DNA from 2 places in the Enterobacter sp. SM3 genome. Region 1 is predicted to be linked to the other one. Evidence: predicted binding sites of a transcription regulator. Region 1 holds the regulator's gene; the other holds the start of a gene.
What was found. The regulator Fur, encoded in region 1, represses iron uptake genes when iron is present. The targets are predictions, from matches to a motif close to ATAATAATGAGAACNACTATCAA.
Positions count from the first base shown of each region.

Region 2: a site for Fur is predicted at 2,662-2,684, ahead of sufA (Fe-S cluster assembly scaffold SufA). Genes of this name have one in related genera too.

Region 1 covers NZ_CP099971.1:1,326,188-1,330,159, forward strand. The annotation lists gene chiP (chitoporin ChiP) at 130-1,527, shown strand; gene chiQ (ChiQ/YbfN family lipoprotein) at 1,575-1,901, shown strand; gene fur (ferric iron uptake transcriptional regulator) at 2,044-2,490, opposite strand; gene fldA (flavodoxin FldA) at 2,781-3,311, opposite strand; gene ybfE (LexA regulated protein) at 3,467-3,754, opposite strand; gene ybfF (esterase) at 3,883-3,972, opposite strand, start outside.
Region 2 covers NZ_CP099971.1:1,999,125-2,003,096, reverse strand. The annotation lists gene sufC (Fe-S cluster assembly ATPase SufC) at 1-745, opposite strand, end outside; gene sufD (Fe-S cluster assembly protein SufD) at 1-24, opposite strand, end outside; gene sufB (Fe-S cluster assembly protein SufB) at 755-2,245, opposite strand; gene sufA (Fe-S cluster assembly scaffold SufA) at 2,254-2,622, opposite strand; gene GVO84_RS09410 (MerR family transcriptional regulator) at 2,936-3,664, opposite strand; gene GVO84_RS09405 (diguanylate phosphodiesterase) at 3,853-3,972, opposite strand, start outside.

The sequences.
Region 1 (3,972 bases):
TAATTCGCGTCGCGAAAAATAACCTAAAGACGGTAGTTAATTCGAGGGTATTTAAAACTACCCCTGACCATTTGGTCTTTTTTATTTACGCCGTTTCAGGCGTTTTAATTCGTCAAAGAGGAATAATCTATGCGTACGTTCAGTGGCAAACGTAGTGCGCTGGCGCTGGCTATTGCCGGTATGACAGCAATGTCGGGCCTGGTGGTGACACCAGAGGCGAAAGCGGCAGGCTTCATCGACGATTCTACCCTCACGGGCGGTATTTATTACTGGCAGCGTGAACGTGACCGTAAAGACGTCACTGAAGATAAATATAAAACCAACCTTTCGCACTCCACCTGGAACGCCAACCTGGACTTCCAGTCAGGTTATGCCGCGGATATGTTCGGTCTGGATATTGCTGCGTTCACCGCGATTGAAATGGCGGAAAACGGCGACAGCGGCCACCCAAACGAAATCGCCTTCTCCTCCAGTAACAAAGCGTATAAAGAAGACTGGTCCGGCGACAAGAGCGGTATCAGCCTTTACAAAGCCGCTGCGAAATTTAAATACGGCCCGGTCTGGGCGCGCGGTGGTTATATTCAGCCAACCGGCCAGACCCTGTTAGCGCCGCACTGGAGCTTTATGCCGGGTACCTATCAGGGTGCGGAAGCCGGGGCGAACTTTGACTACGGTGATGCGGGTGCGTTGAGCTTCTCCTATATGTGGACCAACGAGTACAAAGCGCCGTGGCACATCGAGATGGACAAGTTCTACCAGAACGATAAAAAAACCAAAGTCGATTACCTGCACTCGCTGGGCGCGAAGTACGACTTCAAAAACGATCTGGTGCTTGAAGCGGCATTTGGTCAGGCACAGGGCTATATCGATCAGTATTTTGCCAAGGCCAGCTATAAATTCGATGTCGCGGGTAGCCCGCTGAGCACCAGCTACCAGTTCTACGGCACGCGCGATAAAGCCAGCAATGGCACCGTTAACGACATTTATGACGGCACCGCGTGGCTGCAGGCGTTAACCTTCGGCTACAAGGTCGGTCAGGTTGATTTGCGTCTGGAAGGCACATGGGTGAAGGCGGAAGGGCAGCAGGGCTATTTCCTGCAGCGTATGACCCCGACCTACGCCTCCTCCAACGGTCGTCTTGATATCTGGTGGGATAACCGCTCAGACTTCAACGCCGACGGCGAGAAAGCGGTCTTCTTCGGCGCAATGTATGATCTGAAAAACTGGAACCTGCCTGGCTGGGCGGTGGGCGCGTCTTACGCTTACGCCTGGGATGCAAAACCTGCCGATATGGCAACCCCGGACGCATACTACGATCCCAACTATCGCCTGAAAGAGTCTTCCTACAGCCTCGATGCTATCTATACCCTGCAGGATGGCCGCGCGAAAGGCACAATGTTCAAACTGCACTTCACCCAGTATGACAACCACTCTGATATCCCGAGCTATGCGGGCGGTTACGGCAACATCTTCCAGGATGAACGTGACGTGAAATTCATGGTTATCGCCCCATTCACCATCTTCTGATGAACGCACCGGCGGGCTGAGTCCCGCCGGTATGGAGACTGCACATGATGAAAAAAATCGTAATCGTCGCGTTGCTGGCATCAGGGCTGGTGGCGTGTGCTCAGACACAGGCGCCGAAAGAGGACACCCGTCTGAAGGAGGCGTATAGCGCCTGCATTAATACTGCGGAAGGTTCGCCGGAGAAGATTGAAGCCTGTCAGAGCGTGCTGAACGTGCTGAAGAAAGAGAAAGCACACGAGCAGTTCGCGACGCAGGAAAACGTCCGCGTGATGGATTACCAGGCCTGCATTCAGGCGCGTAAAACCGGTAACGATCAGGAAGTGGCGAAGCGTTGCGATAAGATCTGGAACGAGATACGCAATAACAATAAATAAGTTGCTTTACGCCCGGTGGCGCTGCGCTTGCTGGACCTACAAAGGTGTCATAGCCCGTAGGCCCGGTAAGCGCAGCGCCTCCGGGCTTTTTTCAGGCAAAAAAAAGCCAACCTTACGGCTGGCTCAGAGTAAAAACACTCGCTTATTTCGCGTCGTGCGCGTGGTCGTCTTCGCGGCAGTCGCCTTCAGCGCAGTGACCGTAAAGGTACAGGCTGTGGTTCGTCAGTCGGATGCCATGACGCGCAGCGATTTCACGCTGGCGTGATTCGATGGAATCATCGCTGAATTCAATGACCTTGCCGCAATCGAGGCAGATCAGGTGATCGTGGTGCTGCTGCTGGGTCAGTTCGAAAACAGATTTACCGCCTTCGAAATTATGACGGGTAACAATGCCCGCGTCATCGAACTGGTTCAGCACGCGATAGACGGTAGCCAGCCCAATCTCTTCACCCATGTCGATAAGACGTTTATAGAGGTCTTCCGCACTGACATGGTGATTGTCTGGACCCTGAAGCACTTCAAGGATTTTTAACCGAGGAAGCGTAACTTTCAGGCCAGCCTTCTTTAATGCGGTATTGTTGTCAGTCATGCGGAATCTGTCCTGTTGCTAAACGATTCACTTCTGTAGGAAGTGACAGAAAATGCACCTGGGATAATGCGTCTCATTATAGAACTGCCACGGCTAAATGAAAACTGCAAGTCTCAGGCAAAATATGCTTATAAAAATGGGGTATCACCAACAAACTTGCTCAATGGAAAACCACATTTTATCAGGGAGACATTGTACAGGTCTGGGCGAAAAAGTTAAAAGATTGTAGCGATTAATTTAATCGGTTTGACCTGGAGCACGGGCGCAGCCGCCGCTGCGCCGCGATAAAATCAGGCGTTCAGAATATCGTCCAGGTGCAGTTCCTCACGGATCTGCTTCACCCATTTCTCAACGCGCTCTGCCGTCAGCTCTGGCTGACGGTCTTCGTCAATGGCCAGACCCACGAAGTGATCGTCATCGGCCAGGCCTTTAGACGCTTCAAAGTGGTAACCGGCAGTCGGCCAGTGGCCTACGATAACCGCGCCATTCGGCTCAATGATATCGCGGATGGTACCCAGCGCGTCACAGAAGTATTCGGCGTAGTCTTCCTGATCGCCACAGCCAAACAGGGCCACCAGCTTACCGTTGAAGTCCACTTCTTCCAGCGTCGGGAAGAAATCATCCCAGTCGCACTGGGCTTCACCGTAGTACCAGGTTGGGATACCCAGCAGCAGAATGTCATAGCCTTCCAGATCTTCTTTGCTGCTCTTGGCGATGTCATGCACATCAGCAACGTCTTTACCGAGCTGTTTTTGAATGTTTTTTGCGATATTTTCGGTATTGCCGGTATCACTGCCAAAGAAAATGCCGATGATTGCCATGAGTAAAATAACCTCTTGAAACTTAATAGTATGGTGGCGCAATTCGGCCACGGATAAGGGCAATAATAGCAGAACTGGCAACCCTGCGGAAACAGCTATCGCGCAGGACTGCACTCTGTGCTACATGAAAAGGGCGATAAAGGGGATTTTCAGACTTATGCCTGGCTGCGTAACGTCTCAAGCTGGGCGATCAACATCTCTTCAATGAGCTCGCTGCGGCTGATATTTCGCGCGTCAGCCAGTTCGTTCAGCGCATCGACGGCGTCGGCGTTAAGCTTCAGTTCGACACGCTTAAGCCCACGATTTTTATCGCGTTTAAGCTGGTTGCGTTTATTGATACGCAGCTGTTCATCGCGCGAAAGCGGATTCGTCTTGGGTCGTCCCGGGCGACGCTCATTCGCGAACAGATCTAGTGTCGTACGGTCCGTTTGTTCTTTGGCCATGATTCTGAGACTTCGGGGGAAACACGCCGCCCTGCTAATGCCCGGGCGATAAGCGCGCCATCATACATCACCAAAAACGGCACGCCAACGACTGGAAGCCCGCAGCCTTCCAGTCGCTTTCTTTTTAATCAATTTGCAGTATCAGCGAGATAGCGGCGAATGGCGCGCAGTACGGCATCCGGTTTCTCCGCATGCACCCAGTGCCCGGCACCGGCAAT
Region 2 (3,972 bases), 670 kb from region 1:
ACTGCTGTTCGGTAAGCCAGCCATAGCCCTGCTCCTCCAGTTGTTTAACCAGCGTGAAATCACCGGATTTCACAATACGCCCCTGGTAAAGCACGTGGACGTAATCCGGCTTGATGTAGTCCAGAATGCGCTGGTAGTGGGTGACGATAATGAACGAACGCTTGCCGTCGCGCAGGGAGTTCACCCCGTCAGCGACAATCTTCAGGGCGTCGATATCCAGACCGGAGTCGGTCTCATCCAGAATACACAGCTCGGGCTCCAGCACCGCCATCTGCAGAATGTCGTTACGTTTTTTCTCGCCGCCGGAAAAGCCAACGTTCACCGAACGGGTCAGCAGATCCTCCGGCATTTTCAGCAGCTTGATCTTCTCTTCCATCAGGTCCTGGAAGTCGAAGCGGTCCAGCGCCTCCAGGCCGCGATACTTGCGCACCGCGTTCAGCGCCGTCTGCAGGAAGAACTGGTTGCTGACGCCCGGAATTTCGACCGGATACTGGAAGGCCATAAAAATGCCCTCTCCCGCGCGGTCTTCCGGTGACATCTCCAGCAGATCTTTGCCGTTAAACTCGACCGAGCCGTGGGTCACCTCATAATCTTCGCGCCCCGCCAGCGTCGCAGAAAGCGTACTTTTCCCGGAACCGTTCGGCCCCATGATGGCGTGGACTTCACCCGGTTTGACGTCAAAATTGAGGCCACGCAGGATGGCTTTGTCTTCTACGCTAACCTGTAAATCTTTAATGCTTAACATGTGCTTTCCTTAACCGACGCTGTGTTCAAGACTAATGGCGAGGAGTTTCTGGGCTTCAACGGCAAATTCCAGCGGCAGTTCAGAGAACACATCCTTACAGAAGCCGTTGACGATCATCGAGATGGCGTCTTCTTCGCTGATCCCGCGCTGCAGGCAGTAGAAGAGCTGATCTTCCCCAATACGCGACGTCGTCGCCTCGTGCTCAAGCTGGGCCGTGTTGTTACGGCACTCGACGTACGGGAAGGTATGCGCACCGCAGTCAGCGCCAATCAGCATCGAGTCACACTGGGTAAAGTTTCGCGCATTGGTGGCCGTAGGCATGATTTTCACCAGCCCGCGATAGCTGTTCTGGCTATGCCCGGCAGAGATCCCTTTCGAGATGATGGTGGATTTGGTGTTTTTACCGATGTGGATCATCTTGGTGCCGGTATCGGCCTGCTGATGGCCGCTGGTCAGCGCCACCGAATAAAACTCGCCGATGGAGTTATCCCCGCGAAGGATGCAGCTCGGGTATTTCCAGGTGATGGCCGAGCCGGTTTCGGACTGGGTCCACGACATCTTGCTGTTTTCGCCTTCGCACAGCGCGCGCTTGGTGACGAAGTTCAGAATACCGCCGGTATTGCCGTCGCCCGGGAACCAGTTTTGCACCGTGGAGTATTTCACCTCGGCATCTTTGTGGATGATGACCTCCACTACCGCCGCGTGCAGCTGGTAGCTGTCGCGGACCGGAGCGGAGCACCCTTCGATGTAGCTGACGTAGCTGCCTTCATCCGCGACCAGAATCGTGCGCTCGAACTGACCGGTTTTTTCGGCATTGATGCGGAAATAGGTGGAAAGCTCCATCGGACAGCGCACGCCTTTCGGCACATAGATAAAGGTGCCGTCAGAGGCTACCGCCGCGTTGAGCGCCGCAAAGAAGTTGTCGTTAGAGGGCACCACGGTCCCAATGTACTTTTTCACCAGTTCCGGATGATCGTGAATCGCTTCGCCGAAGGAGCAGAAAATGATCCCCTGCTCAGCGAGCTTCTCGCGGTAGGTGGTCGCCACCGAGACGGAGTCGAAAATGGCGTCCACCGCCACCTCTTTGCCCTCACGCACGGGCACGCCCAGCTGGTTAAAGGCTTCTTCCACCTCTTTGCTGAGGAAGCTGTTCTCCGCGCCGGTTTGCTGCACCGCGCCGGGCTGCGAGGCGCAGGTGTCGTCACAGCTGCCGCAGGACGGTGCAGAGTAGTAGCTGTAATCCTGATAGTTCAGCTTGTCATAATGCGCTTTCAGCCAGTGCGGCTCTTCCATCTCCAGCCAGGCGCGGAAGGCGCTCAGGCGAAACTCCAGCATCCACTCCGGCTCGTTACGTTTCGCCGAAATCGCCCGCACGACATCTTCGTTGATGCCTTTCGCCAGCTCATCGGTCTGCAGCTGGGTGAAGAACCCCTCTTTATAGTTGAGGTGTCCACCGCCCCAGGTATTTACTTCACTCGTTGCTTCAGTATTACGAGACATAGTACCGCCTATACCCCAAAGCTTTCGCCGCAGCCGCATTCGTTCTGGGCTTTCGGGTTATGAAATTTGAATAACTGGTTTAAGCCTTCGCGGACGTAGTCCACTTCGGTGCCGTCAATAAACGGCATGGCCTGCAGCGCGACGTACAGTTTCGCGCCGTCCGTCTCGAACACCAGGTCATCTTTCTCGGGTTCGGTGACGGTATCGAGCACGTAGCCAAAACCTGCGCAACCGGTCTGTTTGACGCCCAACCGCACGCCGAGGATCTCGGGCTTTTTCGCCACCAGCTCGTGAATATGTGCCGCCGCCGCTGGCGTGAGCGTTAAACCGCGCCAGGCAAAATCGGCAGGATTAAAGGTTTCTGAATGCAGTTCCATAGGTCCACCTCATCTGATAAGCCATCAGGGCATAACACCATGTTAGTGATAACGATTATCACTTCAACCCTCTGTCAGCAGGGGCATTCGGCTAAACCGCCCTTTTTGCCTACTTTTATTAAGCATAGACCCTATGGCAGGATGCAGTCAGGATGGATGTATTTGTTCAATGCATTGATTAATAATGCATTTCGTCGCGGTATTTATGACGGAGAGGAGAAAAGTAAAATATGCATCGGAAATGCCTATTTTTGAGATAGCTTTTGCTCAGAAAATGACAAAAACAAAAAAAGGCCCTCAAGGCCTCTGACGCTCACTGATGAAATGAGACAGCAAACCCCTGTTCACGCCAGTGGTCGAGCTGTTCCTGCTGGCGAGGCGTTGGGGATTTCCCCGTCCAGACGAAGATTTTTTGCCCCGGGAAGAGTTCAGGACGCGGCGAATCAATGGGTTCCGCCAGGACGTCAATGTGCCAGCCCTTCTGCGATAATCGCGCGGCTTCCAGCCACAGGTGGGTGCGGTCATCGCATTCCCAGCCAATCAGCAGCGCGTCTTTACCGGCTTTTTTGCGGGACTCCGCCAGGCTTGCAATGGCGAATTCGATCAGTACGCCGTCAAACAGGCTCGCCATGTGACGCACGGTATTTTGATCCTGATTCATTCGCTGACGGACGGGAGAGATAATATTGTCAATCAGCGCGTCCATCGCGTGATCGCGGCGGAATTCACTGATTTTGGCGCGCAACTTTGCCGGGCTGGCGTAACGCAGAACGGTCATCATCTCTTCCTGGAACGAGACCCAGTTGCCCTGAGTCAACACTTCTTTGTTTTCCAGCAGGGCTTTGACTTTCCCGACCGAAACGCCGCTCTTCATCAGGCGCTTGATCTCTTCAATACGCAGGATATCTTCATCGTCAAACTGACGATGACCCCCTTCGCTGCGCTGCGGCTTCAACAATCCATAACGGCGCTGCCAGGCACGCAGCGTAACGGGGTTGATACCGCATCGTTCGGCCACTTCGCCGATACTGTAATAGGCCATTAACTCCCTCACGCTCAGAACTTCCATACCTAACTGCACCAACCTTATCAGATTGTACACACCATTTGTATAACTAAGACCGCATTTTGAACGGGTGAACGGGGTTCTTTCCCATCCACCTGTTAATACATTGTTGTATAAAATTTGCCATTCGTACAGTTAAGTCTGCCGGATTGTGTACAGCTTTATCAGAAGTCGAACTTTTTCTCCGGCCACGCAATCGCGGGAATACCGCCGTGGCGCGGGCTGGCAAAAAGATGTCCCTGGAACTGGGAAATACCCGCGGACTCCAGCCACATCCACTCTTC